Regions from separate parts of the Brachybacterium sp. AOP25-B2-12 genome, predicted to be linked through region 1. Evidence: riboswitches for the same ligand, from Rfam matches in the RefSeq annotation. Region 1 holds a riboswitch; each other region holds the start of a gene.
What was found. A riboswitch is a leader RNA that binds a small molecule or an ion and turns the genes downstream of it on or off. The one in region 1 is predicted to bind thiamine pyrophosphate.
Positions count from the first base shown of each region.

Region 1 (5,669 bases):
AGTCGGATCACCAGAGCAGGAGATTCTGCCTCGACGCGGATCAGCACCGGACGTGGACCTAAACCGAGCTCGGACACGAGAGCAAGCGATGCTCCGCGCCTCCGGGCACGGTCACAGGCAGAGGCAGAGGCAGAGGCAGAGGCAGAGGCAGAGGCACGGTGCCACGGCCGCCCCGACCGACGAGCCCCCGTCGCGCACCACCCCGACCAACGGGCCCACGTCTCGCGCCACGCCACGCCTGGCGACGACCGGTCAGCTCCCCGGGCGCGACTCCCATGCTGCGTACCCGCCGTCGAGGTGGCGGAGCCTGCCCTCGCGCAGGGACCAGTCCTCGCGCAGTCGGCGCAGCGCCCGTGCCGAGCGCGCGCCGCCTTGGCAGTAGAGGATGACGTCGTCTCCGGCAGGGAGGGCGACGGCGCCGGAGGCGAGCACCTCGTCGAGCGGGACGTTGACAGCGCCGGCCACGGCCCCTGCTGCGAACTCCCACGGCTCCCGGACGTCCACCAGCAGCGGCCCCGTGTCCAGCAGGCTCTGGAGCTGCTCGGCATCGAGCGTCTCCTCGGGGGTCGGCTCCCCCGTGCGGCACGCCGGGTCGAGAGCCGCCGGGACCTGGACACTGAGCGTCGGCGCGCGTCCCGGATCGGGCTCGATGCCCAGGGTGCGCGACGCGCTCCTGGCCTCGTCCCACAGGAGCAGACGCCCCACCAACGGCTCCCCCGTCCCGGTGATGAGCTGGATCGCCTGGGCGGCCATGATGGTGCCGAGCACCCCCGGGAGGGTCCCCAGGACCCCGGCCTCGGCGCAGGAGGGCGCCGCGCCCGGTGCGGGCGGTTCGGGGAACACGTCGCGGTACAGCGCGCCGTGCCCGGGCCAGAACACGCTGACCTGCCCGTGCCCGCGCAGGACCGCGCCCCAGACGACGGGCACACCGGTCAGCTCCCCGGCATCGGCCACGACGTACCGGGTCGCGAAGTTGTCGGCGCCGTCGATCACGAGGTCGTAGCCGCCGATCAGCTCGACGGCCCGGTCGGGTGCCAGGCGCTCCCGGTGACGGTGCACGGTGATCTCGGGGTTCAGCCGCGTGACCGCGTCCGCCGCGGAGTCGACCTTCGCGACACCCAGTCGGTCGGTCCCGTGGATCACCTGCCGGTGCAGGTTGGTCACGTCGACGACGTCGTCGTCGATGATGCCGAGGGTCCCCACGCCGGCCCCGGCGAGGTACTGCAGGGCAGGGGTGCCCAGGCCTCCGGCTCCCACGACGAGCACGGAGGCGGCGCGGAGGCGACGCTGGCCGAGCAGGCCGATCTGCGCCAGCGTGATCTGGCGCCGATATCGTGCGATCTGCTCCGCGGTGAGCTCGGGACCCGGTGCGACCAGGGGCGGTAGGTCGGATCCATGTGTCCCGACGGGTGCCGCGGTCACGGCGGGAGCCGAGGGCGCGCCACTCCTCGGGTTCCCAGAGACCCCAGGGGCCGCAGGGACCCCAGGGATCGCAGGGACCGCAGGGACCGCAGGGACCGCAGGGACCGCAGTGTTCTCGGCGACGACGGAGGTCGCGGAGGTCCCGGGGCTCCCGGACGCCGATGCCGCCGTCAGGGACCCAGGGGCACCCGGCATCCCGGCCCGGTCCCCGGTCACAGCGACTCCGCCTCACGGGAGGACCCGGCGGTCTCGACCAGGCCGTCGACAGCCGATGATGCCCGGGCCAGGCGTCGTCGCGGGATCCGTCCCGCCCGGGCCGCGAGGCGGCCTGCGCGCACGGCGAGCGCCATCCCCTCGGCCATCGCGGCGGGGTCCTGCGCGCGGGTGACCGCGCTCGCGACCAGCACGGCGTCACAGCCCAGTTCCATCGCCAGCGCCGCGTCCGAGGCGGTGCCCACCCCGGCGTCGAGCACGACCGGCACGGCGGCGCGCTCGGCGATGAGGGCGATGTTGTGGGGGTTCAGGATCCCGAGCCCGGTGCCGATCGGCGCACCCAGCGGCATCACCGCGGCGGCCCCGACGTCCTCGAGGCGGCGGGCCAGCACGGGATCGTCGTTCGTGTAGGGCAGGACCGTGAAGCCGCGCGCCACGAGCTGTGCGGTGGCCTCGAGCAGCTCGGGCCCGTCGGGCAGGAGGGTGTCCTCGTCGGCGATCACCTCGAGCTTGACCCAGTCGGTGCCGAGCGCCTCACGGGCCAGCTCCGCGGTCAGCACGGCGTCGCGCGCGCTGTAGCAGCCGGCAGTGTTGGGCAGCGCCCGGATCCCGAGGTCCCGCAGCAGGCCGAACACCGACGTGCCCACGTCGGCGCTGTAGCGGCGCATCGCGACGGTGGTCAGCGCGGTCCCGGACACGACGAGCGCGCGCTCCAGCGCGGCGAGGTCGGTGGCACCGCCGGTGCCCATGACGAGCCGGGAGGCGATCGGGTCGCCGGCGACGACCAGCAGATCGTCCTCGGGGTCGACACGGGCCGTGGCCTCGCCCCGGCCCGACATTTCCGCATCCCGCGGTGCGCGCGCGGCATCCGGCCCGCCCGCCTCGATCGGAGCCGCCCCGCCGCCGGCACCGGCACCGGCTCCAGCACCGTCTCCGGCTCCGGCTCCGGCTCCGGCTCCGGCTCCGGCTCCGGCTCCGGCGACACCCTCCCCGACAGCGGCATCGTGCGTCGTCCTCATCCTCAACCCCCCTGCACCGCGGTCACGAGCTCGCACCGCGCATCGGCCTCGAGCGGTCGTGCGGCCCAGCGGCTGCGGGGTACGACGGCGTCGTCGACGGCGACGGCGACCCCCAGGGCGGTGCCGTCCAGGGCCAGGCCGTCCTCGCCGATCTCGTGGCCGAGGCGGTCGGCGACGAGGTCGCGGACGGTCCAGCCCCCGGGCACCTCGGCCCTCTCGCCGTTGACGGTCAGGGCGATGCTCATGCGTCCTCCTTGGTGAAGCGCTCGGGGCGCACGGCCCCGGGCAGCGGATCGGGGTGGCCGTCCACGAGGTCGGCGGTGCGCCGTGCGGCCCAGGCCGACAGCAGGATCCCGTGTCGGTGGTAGCCGGTGGAGACGATCACGCGCGGATCGCCGGGCACCGGGCCCAGCAGCGGGAGGTCGTCGGGGGTGCCGGGGCGGTCGCGGGTCGTGGTCTCGACCAGCTCGGTCTCGCGGATCGCCGGCAGGATCTCGGCGGCGTCCTGCAGGAGCTGCAGCACTCCCCCGGCGGACGTCCCCGCCAGCGCGTCCTCCCGGCTGGTGGCGCCGAGGACAAGACCCAGGCCGTCGCGCGGCACGAGATAGACGGGGCGCCCGCGGACGACGGCGCGCACGGTGCCCGTCAGCAGGTGCTCCTCCCCGGGCGCCAGGATCTCCCGCGGTACCCGCAGGCGCAGCACGTCGCCGCGCACGGGCCGCAGGGCCAGGTCCAGGGCGCGGTGCGGTCCGGCGATTCCCGGGGCGCCGAGCCCGGCGGCGAGCACGATCCGGTCCCCCGGCAGCGCGTCGAGGTCCTCGACGCTCCGCAGCTCGATGCCCACGCCCCGGGCGCCCAGCACCGCGTGCACGGTGTGGGCCAGGAGGCGCGGATCGACCTGGTGATCGGCCGCGATGCGCACGGCACCGGCGATCCCGGGGCCGAGCGCGGGTTCGAGGCGGCGGGCCTCGCGCGCGGTGAGCTCGTCGACCTCCGAGCCCGCTGCCCGTTGCAGGACCGCGAGGTCGCGGAGCCCGGCGACATCGGCGTGGTCGCGCCCGACGACGAGCGTGGCGTCCTCGCGGTATCCGGCGTCCCGCGCGCTCAGCGGGTGGTCCAGGACGCGGGAGAGCGCGGGGATGCGGGCGGCGAGGGCGCGGTGGTCCGCGGCGGCCTCGCGCATGAGCTGCCACAGGGGCCCCTGGCCCACCTGGACCTCGGCGGCCGGGGCGAGCATCCCGGCGGCGGCGTGGGTGGCGCCCTCGGCGATCCCGGTCGAGACGACGTCGACCCGGTGCCCGCGCTCGGAGAGCTCGAGGGCGGTGAGCAGGCCGATGATCCCGGCTCCCACGACGACGACGTGCATCGGGCGATCCTCCTGACGGCGGCATGACCCGCATCCAGTGCTGGTGGTCGGCGCCTCGCGCCCTCTCAGCCCGGTGCTCGGGCTCCCACGGAACGCGGTGATCCTACCGCTCGGACCTGTGGAAGGCTGGCCCCATGGACGATGGCCGACGGGGGAGCAGCGGGGAGCGACGACGCGGGGGTCCCGCGGTGGGACGCCGCCGTCGGGCACGCCTCGCCGACGCGCGGCTGTACGTGTGCACGGACCTGTCGCGAGGCCCCGAAGGGTTGGTCCGCTTCGCCCACGCGGTGTTCCGCGGCGGGGTGGACGTCCTCCAGGTGCGGGACAAGGGTGCCGAGGCCCGCGCCGAGGTGGCGGCGCTGCGGGCGCTGCGCCCGGTCGCGGACCGCTACGGCGCGCTGCTCGCGGCCAACGATCGCGCGGACGTCGCGGTGCTCGCCGACGTGGACGTCCTGCACCTGGGTCAGGGGGATCTGACCTCGCACGATGCACGATCCCTGGTGGGTCCCGACGTGATCCTGGGCCGCTCGACCCGCACCCTCGCGCAGGCGCTCACCGCCCACGACGACCCCGAGATCGACTACTTCTGCACGGGCCCGATCTGGCCCACGCCCACCAAGCCCGATCGGCCCGCCGTGGGACTCGAGCCGCCCCGGGCCGTGGCGCGCCACCGCCGCGAGGTGGCCCGGACCGATACGGACACCGAGCCGATCGGGGCGGTCACCGCGCCGTCGCATCCCGCCCTGGGCGGCACGCCGTTCTTCGCGATCGGCGGCGTGGACCTCGCGCGGGTGCCCGAGGTGCTCGCGACGGGGGCCGACAGGATCGTCGTGGTCCGCGCCCTCACCCAGGCGAGGGATCCCGAGGCCGCGGCGCGGGCGCTGCGGGCCGCCGTCACCGGCGGCTGACCGGGAGGACCGGCGCCCGGGCCGACGACACGCCGTGCCCCATCGGCCACGGCCCCCGGGGAGGGCGCGTCGCCCCGCCCGAGGGCCTCACCGCGCGCCGGCCATCTCCGGCTCCTGCGCCGCCACGGCCCGTCGGGCGTACTCCCCGCCGCGGACCCGGGTGGCGACCACGAGCACGATCAGCGCGAGCGCCGTGACGGCAGACCCCACGGCCAGGGGCGAGGCGTAGCCGAGCCCGGCGGCGATCGCGAGGCCGCCCAGCCAGGCGCCGAGGGCGTTGCCGATGTTGAAGGCGGCGATGTTGGCGCCGGAGCCGAGCGTCGGGGCCTCCTGGGCGTGCGCGAGGATCCGCATCTGGAGCCCGGGCACGGTCGCGAAGCCGAAGGCGCCCATGAGCAGCAGCCCCGCGACGGCGGCGACCTGGTTCCCGACCAGCAGTGCGAAGGCGGCCAGCACGACGGTCAGCGCCGCGAGGACGACGATCAGGGTGCGCGGGAGGTCGCGGTCCGCGGCGCGCCCGCCCAGGAGGTTGCCGGCGAACAGGCCGATGCCGAGGACGGTGACGACGGCCGACAGCCACACCTGGGGCCGGGCGAAGACGCGGAACTCGCCCAGCAGGGATCCGGTGCGCTCGGGGGCGGCCACGCGCGGCGTGAGCACGGCGATCCCGAGAAGGGCGAGCACGCCGATCCCGGAGATCGCCCAGAACGTGGAGCGCCACCCCGCCGCCTGGCCCAGGAA
Region 1 is NZ_JBQSXW010000015.1:65,762-71,430, forward strand. Features, by position in the region: gene ACT3TZ_RS11575 (ThiF family adenylyltransferase) at 253-1,422, opposite strand; gene ACT3TZ_RS11580 (thiazole synthase) at 1,635-2,474, opposite strand; gene thiS (sulfur carrier protein ThiS) at 2,657-2,899, opposite strand; gene thiO (glycine oxidase ThiO) at 2,896-4,020, opposite strand; TPP riboswitch at 4,014-4,119, opposite strand; gene thiE (thiamine phosphate synthase) at 4,155-4,928, shown strand; gene ACT3TZ_RS11600 (MFS transporter) at 5,016-5,669, opposite strand, start outside.

Region 2 (5,669 bases), on a different contig from region 1:
GCCTCGACCGCAGCGCCGTGGACCCGTCCGTGCGTCTCCAGGACGACCTCTTCGGACACGTCAACGGCCTCTGGCTGCGCGACCACGTGATCCCGGGCGACCGGTCGAGCGACGGGGAGTTCCGCCGCCTGCGGGACCTCTCGGAGTCCCAGGTGCGCGAGATCATCGAGGACGCCGCGGCCGACGACGCCGCCGAGGGCGCGACCGCACGGATCGGCGCGCTCTACCGCCAGTTCATGGACGAGGAGGCGATCGAGGCGCGCGGCACCGCACCGCTGGAGCCGCTGCTGGCCGCGATCGGGGACACGCCCGATCTCGCCGCGCTGACGCGTCTGACCGCCTCTCCCGACGCCGGCACCTCGCTGATCCACGCCTACGTGTGGACCGACGACCGGGATTCCACGCGCTACCAGGTCAAGCTGCACCAGGGCGGCCTGGGGCTGCCCGACGAGTCCTACTACCGCGACGAGCGCTACGCCGAGGTCCGCGAGGCCTACGTCCACCACCTCGCACAGCTGGCCCGGCTCGCCGGCCTCGAGGGCCGCCCGGGTCTCCTCGAGGGCGACGCCGACGAGATGGCCCGTGCGGTCCTGGAGCTCGAGACCGCGATCGCGCATGCGCACGTGGACGTCGTCCGGGTGCGGGACTCCGAGAAGTCCGACAACCCCATGGACCGCGCGGCGCTGGCCGCGACCTCCCCCGGCTTCGACTGGGACTCCTACGTCGAGGGGACCGGCGCGGACGCCGTCGCCTTCGACGTGGTCAACGTGGGCCAGCCCGAGTTCCTGTCCGCGGCCGCCCCCGTGTGGGCCGGCACGCCGCTTCCTGTGCTGCGCACGTGGCTGGCGCTGCACACCGTCTCGGCCTACGCCCCGTACCTGCCCGCGGATCTCGTCGCCGAGGAGTTCGACTTCTCCGGGCGGGTGCTGTCCGGGGCCGAGGAGCTGCGTGAGCGCTGGAAGCGGGGCGTCGCCTTCGTCGAGGGCGCCGTCGGGTTCGACGTGGGACGCCAGTACGTCGACCGGCACTTCCCGCCCACCCACAAGGAGCGCATGGACGCCCTGGTCACCGCCCTGCTGGACGCCTACCGCGCGTCCATCCAGGACCTCGACTGGATGACCCCCGAGACCCGTGAGCGCGCCCTCGACAAGCTCGAGCGCTTCACCCCCAAGGTGGGCTACCCCGAGCGGTGGCGCAGCTACGAGGGACTCACGGTGGACCCCGAGGACCTCGTGGCCACCGTCCGTGCGAGCCGCCGCTTCGACGCCGCCTACGAGTACGCCAAGGTCGCCGGGCCCGTGGATCCCTACGAGTGGCACATGACCCCGCAGACCGTCAACGCCTACTACAACCCGGGCGCCAACGAGATCGTGTTTCCCGCGGCGATCCTGCAGGCCCCGTTCTTCGACGCCGACGCCGAGGACGCCGTGAACTTCGGCGGGATCGGCGCCGTGATCGGCCACGAGATCGGACACGGCTTCGACGACCAGGGCTCGAAGTACGACGGCGAGGGCAACCTCCGTTCGTGGTGGACCGAGGCCGACCGCGAGGAGTTCGAGCGGCGCACCGCCGCCCTGATCGCCCAGTTCTCCGAGCTCAGCCCCCGCGAGCTGGACGACTCGCACACGGTCTCCGGCGCGCTGACGATCGGGGAGAACATCGGCGACCTCGGTGGGCTGTCGATCGCCGTCAAGGCCTACCTGCGCACCGCCGGGGACTCCGCGGCCGTCGAGCTCGACGGCCTGACCGGTCTGCAGCGGCTGTTCTGGTCCTGGGCCACCGTGTGGCGCGGGAAGAACCGTCCCCAGGAGTCCGTGCGACGTCTGGCCACGGACCCCCACTCCCCCGCGGAGTTCCGGTGCAACGTGCCCGTGGGCCACATCGACGCGTTCTACGACGCCTTCGGCGTGATCGAGGGCGATGCGCTGTACCTCGCCCCCGCCGACCGCGTGCGGATCTGGTGACCGCGTGAACGACGACGCCGGGTCCGGCGCCGACTCCGCCGTCTACCGGGGCACCACGACCCCGGGCGTGGTGGGCTGGACGCGCGTGGGGATCGTGGTCGGCGCGGCCCTCGTCCTGGCGGTGGTGCCCCTGCTGGGCGGGATGACCAGCGGGCCGGCGCTCGCGGTGTTCGCCCTCGTCGCGCTCCTGTCGATCGCGGCATGGACCTGGATGGGGCTGCGCACGACGTTCGTCGTCGACACCGACGGGGTCACGGTGCGCCTGGGCGGGTTCTGGCGCCAGCGCACCTGGCCGCTCCCCGACTTCCGCGGCGTGCAGCTGCGCACGATCCCCGCGGAGCGGCTCGGCGCGACCGTGGGCGGGGTGGGACGCCGCGCGGGCCTGCTCCTGCCGCCGATGCCCGGGGACGTGACCGCTCTGCCGGGTCGCCGCATCCTCACACCCGGGGACCAGCGCCGCCGCTCCAGGATGGTGGTCTCCCGAGCCGGGACGATGGTCGAGATCGTGGGGCGCGGTGCGGAGAACTACCTGCTGTCGGCGGACGACCCCCGGGCGACCGCCGAGGCGCTGGACGCCCTGATCCATCGGGGGCGTCGCCGCCCGTAGCCCCGTGCACGGGGTAGGATCTGCTCGTCATCCACTGACAGGGGAGCACCACGAGGTGCTGAGAGTGCGTGAACGGCGCAGACCCTCGAACCTGATCCGGTCAATACCGGCGTAGGGAGTCGGGATTTCTCTCGTGGCACGCTCGCGCCGGGCTCCGGTGCGCGTGTGCGACGGCCCTTCCCCCGATGGAAGGAGCTCATGATGACCACCACCTCGACGGAGCGCACCGCGCCCCCGTCCTCCCGCGGCGCGGGTCTGGCCTCGCGCCCCCTGCTGAAGTACCGCACGATCGACCTGGTCGTGACGGTCGCGATCGGCGTGGCCTTCGGCGTGGCGTTCCTGGGCTACGGCCAGCTCTACACCCTCCTGGACCCGTTGTTCGCGGCGTTCCGACCGCTGGTCGGTCTGCTGACCGGATTCTGGTTCCTGCCCGCGATCGTCGCCGCGCTCGTGGTGCGCCGCCCCGGCGCGGCCCTGCTCGCCGAGCTCATCGCGGCGTGCCTGGAGGCGCTGCTGGGCGGTCACTGGGGGTTCGGCACCCTCGTCTCCGGATTCCTGCAGGGCGGTGGCGTCGAGCTCGCCTTCCTGCTGACCGCCTACCGGCGCTTCACGCTGCCCGTGGCGATGCTGGGCGGTGTCCTCGCGGCCGCCTTCGAATGGGTCTACGAGCGCTTCGCCTACTACCCGGAGTTCTCGACCTTCTTCGGCCTCATGCTGCTGGTGTTCTTCCTCGTCTCGGGCATCGTGCTGGCCGGGGTGGTCGGCTGGGCGCTGACGCGGGCGCTCGCCCGCACCGGCGCGCTCGACGCGTTCCCGGCCGGGACCGAACGCGCCGAGGAGCGACTGGTCTGAGCGCGCCGACCACGGAGGCGGAGCACCGGGCACCCGACGCCGCCGAGCACCCCGTCGAGCTCGCGCTGGACGGGGTCTCGTGGCGCCCCGCCACCCGGCGTCTGCCCACGATCGACGACCTCACCCTGCACATCGCCCCCGGCGAGCGGGTGCTCCTCGCGGGTGCCAGCGGCAGCGGCAAGTCGACGGTGCTCACGGCGCTGGCAGGGCTCCTGGACCCCACGGGCGGGGACCTCACCGGCACGGTGACCGCGCCGTCCCGCCCCGGTGAGCGCGGTCTGCTGCTGCAGAACCCCGTGCACGCGCTGGTCGGGGAGACGGTGGGCCGCGACACCGCCTTCGGCCCCGAGAACATCGGTGCCGACCACGCAGGGATCCAGCACCGCGTCACCCGGGCACTGCGGGCGGCCTCGGTCGACGTCGGGGCCCGGGACCGGTGCCTGGACGCCTCGGGCGGCCAGCAGCAGCGGATCGCGCTCGCGGGGGCGCTGGCCCTGGCACCCGGCGCGCTGCTCCTGGACGAGCCGACGAGCATGCTCGACGCCGAGGCGGCCGCCCGCGTCCGCACCGCGGTGCTCGAGGCCGTGCACGGCCGCACCCTGGTGGTGGCCGAGCATCGCGTCGGGCCCTGGTTGCCGCACGTCGATCGACTCGTGGTGCTCGGCCCTCAGGCGCACGTCGTGGCCGACGGGCCGCCCGCAGAGCTCCTCGCCTCGCAGCGGCACCTCCTGCTCGAGGCGGGTCTGCGACTGCCGCCGGCCGAGGGCGGCGACGGCACAGCGGTCGAGAGCGCAGATGACGCGGGCACGACCGGCGCGTCGGCGACGCCGGGCGGGGTCGCCACGGCGGACACGGTGGGCGGACCGGACATGGTGGGCGGGCCGGAAGCGATCGGCGGACCGGACACAGTGGGCGGGCTGGACCGGCCGGTCGGGGCTGCCGGGCCGGACGGTGCGGTCAGGAGCGACGAGGTCCTGAGCCTCCGTGGCCTCTCGGTGGCCGTGCGCGGCTCTCGCGGTCCGCGCCGGGCACCCCGGCCCGCTCTCCTGACCGACCTGGACCTGGGCGTCTGCCCCGGCGAGCTCGTGGCCGTCACCGGTCCCAGCGGCAGCGGGAAGACGTCCCTGCTGCGGGTCGTGCTCGGGGTCGATGGGGCGCGCGGCGGCACGATCACCGGTCCGGGCGCGGGGCGGATCGCCTGGGTGCCCCAGGATCCGGAGCACTCGTTCGTGGCCCCGACCGTGCTGGCCGAGGCCACCGCCTCCCCGCGGGCCACCGACCCCGACCACGCCCGTGCGCTCCTGTCTGCGGCAGGCCTCGAGCATCTCGAGCGGGCGAGCCCCTATGCGCTGTCCGGGGGCGAGCAGAGACGCCTCGCCGTCGTGGCCGCGCTCGCGGAGCGTCCGGCCCTGCTCGTGCTGGACGAGCCCACGGTCGGGCTGGACGCCCACCGCTTCGACGCGCTCCTGGGGCTGCTGGCGACGGCCCGGAAGGACGGCTGCGCGGTGCTCGCGGCGAGCCACGACCCCGAGCTCGTGGCCCGTGCCGACCACGTCCTCGATCTCACCCGCCACCGGTCCGAGGCCGCGGCGGGCAGGTCCGAGGCTCCCGGGACCGGCGCGGACCCGACGTCGGTCGACACGACCATCGGGCGCGCCCGCCTGGCCCACCGCGCCCCGGCGGTCCTCCTGAACCCGCTGACCGCGTGCCTGATCGGCGCCTTCGCCGCCATCGGCTCCTTCGCGGTCGACACCTGGCAGATCGGCCTCGTGGCGATCCTGCCGACGCTGCTGCTCGCGCCGCTGGCGACCCGCACCGTCCGCGGCACGCTGCTGCGCTCCTCCCCCGTCCTCCTGAGCGCGGCCGGGCTGCTGTGGTCGACGGCCCTGCTCTCTGCGGCGCCGTCCCTGTCCCCCGAGGCCTGGCTGCTGGGCGTCAAGGAGGCCCTGCGGATCCTGGCCTTCGTGCTGCCCGGTGTGCTCGTGCTGGGCTGCATGGACCCCACGGCGCTGGGAGACGCGCTGGGCGGACGGCTGCGCCTGCCCGGTCGCGTCGTCGCGGCCTCGGTCGGCGGGCTCGTGCGGGTGGGGCACATCGGCCGGCAGTGGGACGTCATCATGACCGCCCGTCGCCTGCGCGGTCTCGGTGCGACCCGCTCCTGGCGGCATCCCGTGCGGACGCTCACGAGCACCGTCACGGTCCTGTTCTCGGCGACCTTCGCGCTGCTGGTCGACGTGCTGCGCGCC
Region 2 is NZ_JBQSXW010000011.1:21,891-27,559, forward strand. Features, by position in the region: gene ACT3TZ_RS09470 (M13 family metallopeptidase) at 1-1,964, shown strand, start outside; gene ACT3TZ_RS09475 (hypothetical protein) at 1,969-2,571, shown strand; TPP riboswitch at 2,601-2,706, shown strand; gene ACT3TZ_RS09480 (ECF transporter S component) at 2,770-3,423, shown strand; gene ACT3TZ_RS09485 (ATP-binding cassette domain-containing protein) at 3,534-5,669, shown strand, end outside.
Region 2: another riboswitch for thiamine pyrophosphate. It lies ahead of ACT3TZ_RS09480 (ECF transporter S component); the one in region 1 lies ahead of thiO (glycine oxidase ThiO).

Region 3 (5,669 bases), on a different contig from region 1:
AGCTGTCGGAACTGGCCGGCACCGTCCGGTCACGTCAGGCGGATCCGTTCGGCTCGTCGGGGCCCGCACAGGTGCTGATCCTCCACGGCGTGCACCGCTCGCGAGGCCTCGCCGAGAGTTCGGGTGGGAGCGGATTCTCCTTCGATGCGCCGGAGACGCCTGCCGAGGATCCCGCCTCGGACCTCGAGAGGATCCTCGAGGAGGGGCCGGAGGTCGGCGTGCACACGGTCGCGTGGTCGGATTCGCCGTCGGGGATCACGCGGAAGCTCAGCAGGTCCGCGATCGCCGCCTTCGACCTCCGTCTGGCAGGGCCCATCTCTCCGGACGATGCCGCCGACTTCTTCGACCACGGGATCTCTCCCGCGCAGAAGCCCCGCCAGGCGCTGTTCTTCGATCGTGACAGCGGACGGACCCAGGGCGTGCTGGCCGTGACCGAGGTTCCGCTGGCCTGGTGGAGGGATGAGGTCGGAGCCCTGGCCACGGACGACGTGCGCGAGGGCGGTGTCGTCGCATGAACCGGGTGCACGCCAGCCCCGAGGACCTCGAGCGCTTCGCCCGACGTCTCCGGGGGATCCAGGACGACGTCGAGCGGTTCAACCGGGAGCTCGAGCGGACGCTCGAGACGATCGACTGGCGCGATGGGGTCAAGGACCGCATCGACAACGATGTGCGCCAGGCGGTCAAGGGCATGCGGAGGTTCTCCCATGCCTTGGGCGAGCACTCCCGGGAGGTCGACTCCAAGGCGCGCACCCTGCGCGAGTTCCTGCGGTGAGCGCGTCATGACCGCCGCCCATTCCAGTCAGGAGGCGCTGCAGCGCTCCGCGCGCGGGATCGCCGTGTTCGGCGCGGCGATGATCGCCGGTGATGCGGCCGCCCGGAGCTCCCTGCGATCGCACGAGGCCCGGGCCGCCGAAGCGCTCGAGGGCCGACGGGCGGATCATCACGATGCGCAATCCGAGCTCGGGTCCGCCCGAGGTGCGCTCTCGGCCGCGCGGACGCGGGTCCAGGCGGCGCAGGTCGAGGTCAGCCGCGCCCATGCCGCCGTGGACCCGGATCCTCGCTACTCGGGTCCTGGTCTGGCCCGGCTGCGGGCGGCGGAGGGATCGCTGTCCGCGGCCCGGTCCGATGAGTCCCGTGCCGAGCAGCAGGTCGTCCGGGCCCGCCGTGCCCTCGCCGAGGCGGAGGAGGCGATGCGGCGGTGCCGAGCCGCGGGGGAGAGGATCCACGCCGCCTCCGAGCGCTACCGGCGTTCGGCGCTGAGCTACGTGGGGATCAGCGGCGCGCTGATCCTGCGGGGGCGAGCACAGCTCGGTCGGCTCTCCGGTCTTCTCGACGAGTACCACGCGATCGGGGCGTACGGCTCAGCTCCCGGCGCGTCCGCCGCGTCGTCCGGCGGTCCCGGTGCGGGAGCTGCCGCCGGGGGCTCGGGATCGTATGCTGCCATCGCCGGATGGGAGAGCCGATGGGGGCTGACGACAGTCCCGCTCCGCGACATCGACACGGTGGGCTCGGACGAATGCTCGGCCCGCGACCGCTGGGACGTCGAGCGCTTCGAGAACGCCCTGCCTCCCCTCCTCGCGGGCGAGGACTGGGAACGGCGCATCGACGCTGCCGATGCGGCATCCGGCCGGTCGGGTGAACGCACCTTGCGTGAGGTCGTGCGCAGGCTGCTGGAGAACCCGGTGACCGTGCTCCCCGGGCCGCCCCTGCACGTCGTGGCGGGCAGGGGGCACGTCGCCGCGGCCCAGCGGGCCGGGCTCACCGAGCTCCCGGTCCGCTGTCTGGCGGGCGATGCCGCGGACGACGCCGGCGTGCGGGTGGACGGCGGTGTCCGATGAGCGAGATCCGCGACGGTGCCGACCGTCTGCGCCGGACCTCGGAGGACATAGGTGCCGCGTGGCAGGACGCGGCGTCGAGGCGATTCCGTCGCGAGGTCGTCGACGGCCTGGTGGTCGCGGCGGTCGCACTCGACGTCGCCGAGTCCCGAGCGCAGCAGGAGATCCGGGAGGCCTCGCGTGACCTCTGACCGCAGTCGGCGCGCCAGAAGGGCACCCATGCGCCGCCCCGTCCCTGCAACCCGTACGAGTTCCCCAAACCCGAGGAGGGTCCCGTGACCGAACAGCAGCTGCGTGAACCCCCCGAGCGGGACACGAGCGTCCCGCGGACAGCGGAGGAATCCGCCCGCCGACGCGCCCTGGTGTGGCTGATCGTCAAGCTCGTGCTGGTGGTGATCGCCGTCTGGCTCGTCCTCACGGGGATCTCGGCGTGCTTCTCCTTCCTCACGAGCGCAGGGTCGACGGGCGCCCTCGGGGCACTTCCTGCGCTGGGAGGAGTGGTCGGCTGAGACCGGTCGGCAGTGCTGGGCGGGAAGACCGCCGTCAGAGGATCGTGCGCTGCTCCGGATGAGGGGAGATCGCCGGTCGAATGCCGTGACAGGTTCATCGACGCTGTGGGCTGTGGGCTGTGGGCTGTGGGCCGTGGGCTGAGGGCACGTGGGGTCACGGGACCAGGACGGTTCGTCGTCCGCGGGCCTCAGTCGTCCCGGGGGCCGGGAGCTGCGCTCCCTGGCCACCCGCGCCCCCACCCCGTACGCTCGACCTCGACACGGGGTGCCCCATCGGGGGCTGAGATCACACCCGGGAACCTGATCGAGTTCGTACTCGCGGAGGGATGTCATGGACGGTCTGCCGGGGTCTGCCCGCACGTCCGCCGACCCTGTGTCTCCATCCCGGGGCTCTGCGCCCCGTCACCGAGACGCGGCCCTGCGGGGCCCACGGAGAGGCAGCCATGACCGAGACCTTCACCCAGGCGCTGCGGCGCGAGAACCAGGAGACGTGGGAGCGGGCCACCGGGCACCGGTTCGTCCGTGAGCTGACCGAGGGCACCGTCCCGGATCCGGTGATGGCCGGCTACCTGATCCAGGACCATCGCTTCCTCGACAGCTTCCTGGTGCTCCTGGGATCGGCGATCGCGTCGGCGGACACCTTCGCGGCGCGGATCCGCCTGTCGCAGTTCGTGGGGGAGGTCGCAGGCGACGAGAACACCTACTTCCTGCGGTCCTTCGAGGCACTCGGCGCGCCCGAGGACGCCCGCGCGCAGGTGCCCGACACGGCCGCGACCGCGGGGTTCACGGCACTCTTCCGGGAGGCGGCCGCGACCGGGAGCTACTCGGCGGCCCTCGGTGTGCTGGCCGTGGTCGAGGGGCTCTACCTCGACTGGGCGCAGAACGCCCCCCAGCAGCGACCTCAGAGCTTCGTCCACGCGGACTGGATCACCCTGCACGACAATCCGGCGTTCCGTGACGTCGTGGCGTTCCTGACCGCGGAGCTGGACCGGGTGGGGCCGGCCGATCCGGAGGCCGCCCGGGCGTTCTTCGCCCGCGCCGTGGACCTCGAGCTGGCGTTCTTCGACGCCGCGTACGCCCACCCTTTCGCGGGGGATCCCGCATGAGCCTGTTCGAGCTGCTGCGGGCGGAGAACGAGACGGACTGGCTGGCGTACACGCGCCACGAGTTCGTGGAGCGCCTCGGCGACGGAACCCTGCCGCTGCCCGCCTTCCAGGACTACCTGCTGCAGGACTACCGGTTCCTGCTGCATTTCGCCCGCGCCAATGCGCTGGCCGTCTACAAGAGCCGCGACGCCGCGCAGATCGCGCAGGCCGCCGATGCGCTGGCCACGACGATCACCGAGACCAGCCTGCACGTGCGCCTGGCCGGACGGTCGGGCATCGAGCCGGATCAGCTCGCAGCCGTGCCCGAGAAGCAGGCCACCGTCGCGTACACCCGCTACGTGCTGGACACGGGCATGGCCGGTGACCTGCTCGAACTGGACGTCGCGCTCGCGCCGTGCGCGATCGGCTACGCGGAGATCGGCCGGGAGCTCGCACCGCGCCTGGCCGAATACCCCGAGCATCCGTACGCGGAATGGATCGCCGAGTACGCGGGGGAGGATTTCCAGGCGGCGTCCCGGCGGGCCGAGGAGCATCTGGACCATCTCGCAGGCGGCCCGCTCTCGGAGGGGCGGATCGCCCACCTGGTGGAGGTGTTCGGCACCGCGACCCGGCTCGAGGCGGAGTTCTGGCAACAGGCTCTCGTGTGAGGCCGGACGGGGCCTCGGTGCATCCGAGCGGGACGGGCACGGCACTGAGCGGGCTTGGGCCGCCTGTGCCTCCAGTGCGGACGAAGGTCCCCGGACTCAGGCGTCGGCCAGCACCCCGAGCACGGCCTCCCCGTACTCCGCGAGCTTCTTGGCGCCCACCCCGCTGACCTGGCCGAGCGCCCCCACGGTGGGCGGATGCGCGTCGATGATCCCCACCAGCGTGGCGTCGCTGAACACCATGTACGGGGCGATCTTCTTCTCCTGGGCCACGCTCGTCCGCCAGGCCCGCAGGGCCTCGAAGATCTCCCGCTGGGCGGGCTCGAGGGCATCGGCCGCCCGGGAGCGCGACCCGGACCCGGACGAGCGCGAGCCGCCCGCCTTGGCGGGGGCGCGATCCACGGCCAGCTGCACCGTCGTCTCGCCGCGCAGCACCGGGCCGGCGTTCGGGCCGGGGACCAGCACCCCGTAGTCGCCCACGGCCTCGACGATCCCGCGGGCCAGCAACTGACGCAGGGCCGTGCGCCACTGGCGCTCGGAGAGGTCCTGGCCGATCCCCCAGACGCTCAGCTGGTCGTGGCGGGACTGCCGGGAGCGGTCGTTCTCGCGGCCCAGCAGCACGTCGATCACCTGCCCGGAGCCGAAGCGCTGATCACGCTCGCGGTCCAGGCGGATCACCGCCGACAGCAGCTTCTGCGCGGCAACGGTCGCATCCCAGGTCTCGGGCGGGTGCAGGCAGGTGTCGCAGTTGCCGCAGGGCTCGGACTCCTGGCCGAAGTACCCGAGCAGCTGGACCCGGCGGCAGGTGACGGTCTCGCACAGTGCGAGCATCGCGTCGAGGTGCGCGCGGGCGTTGCGCTTGAACTGCTCGTCGCCGTCCCCTGCATCGATGAAGCGGCGCTGGTTGACCACGTCGCCCAGGCCGTAGGCCATCCAGGCGGTCGAGGGGAGGCCGTCGCGGCCGGCGCGCCCGGTCTCCTGGTAGTAGCCCTCGATGGACTTGGGCAGGTCCAGATGGGCCACGAACCGGACGTCCGGCTTGTCGATGCCCATGCCGAAGGCGATCGTGGCGACCATGACCAGGCCGTCCTCGCGCAGGAACCGCTCCTGGTTGTGGTGACGCACGCGGGCGTCGAGACCCGCGTGGTACGGCAGGGCGTGGACGCCCTGGTCCACGAGCCAGGCGGCGGTCTGCTCGACGCTGCGGCGCGAGAGGCAGTAGACGATCCCGCAGTCGCCGTCGTGCTCGGCGCGGATCAGGCGCAGCAACTGCTCGCGCGCCCGGTCCTTGGGGCCGATCCGGTACTGGATGTTGGGCCGGTCGAAGCTGGAGACGAAGTGCCGGGCATCGCCCAGGCGCAGCCGCTCGGTGATCTCCCGGTGGGTCTCGCCGGTGGCGGTGGCGGTCAGGGCGATGCGCGGGACCTCGGGAAACGCATCGGCCAGCACGGAGAGCCCGAGGTAGTCGGGCCGGAAGTCGTGGCCCCACTGGGACACGCAGTGGGCCTCGTCGATCGCGAACAGGGCGATCTGCGCCCGGTGCAGGAGGTCCTGGGTGCGCGGCAGAACCAGGCG
Region 3 is NZ_JBQSXW010000020.1:40,000-45,668, forward strand. Features, by position in the region: gene ACT3TZ_RS13025 (FtsK/SpoIIIE domain-containing protein) at 1-515, shown strand, start outside; gene ACT3TZ_RS13030 (hypothetical protein) at 512-772, shown strand; gene ACT3TZ_RS13035 (hypothetical protein) at 780-1,838, shown strand; gene ACT3TZ_RS13040 (hypothetical protein) at 1,835-2,026, shown strand; gene ACT3TZ_RS13045 (hypothetical protein) at 2,111-2,344, shown strand; TPP riboswitch at 2,596-2,688, shown strand; gene ACT3TZ_RS13050 (TenA family protein) at 2,788-3,450, shown strand; gene ACT3TZ_RS13055 (TenA family protein) at 3,447-4,097, shown strand; gene recQ (DNA helicase RecQ) at 4,194-5,669, opposite strand, start outside.
Region 3: another riboswitch for thiamine pyrophosphate. It lies ahead of ACT3TZ_RS13050 (TenA family protein); the one in region 1 lies ahead of thiO (glycine oxidase ThiO).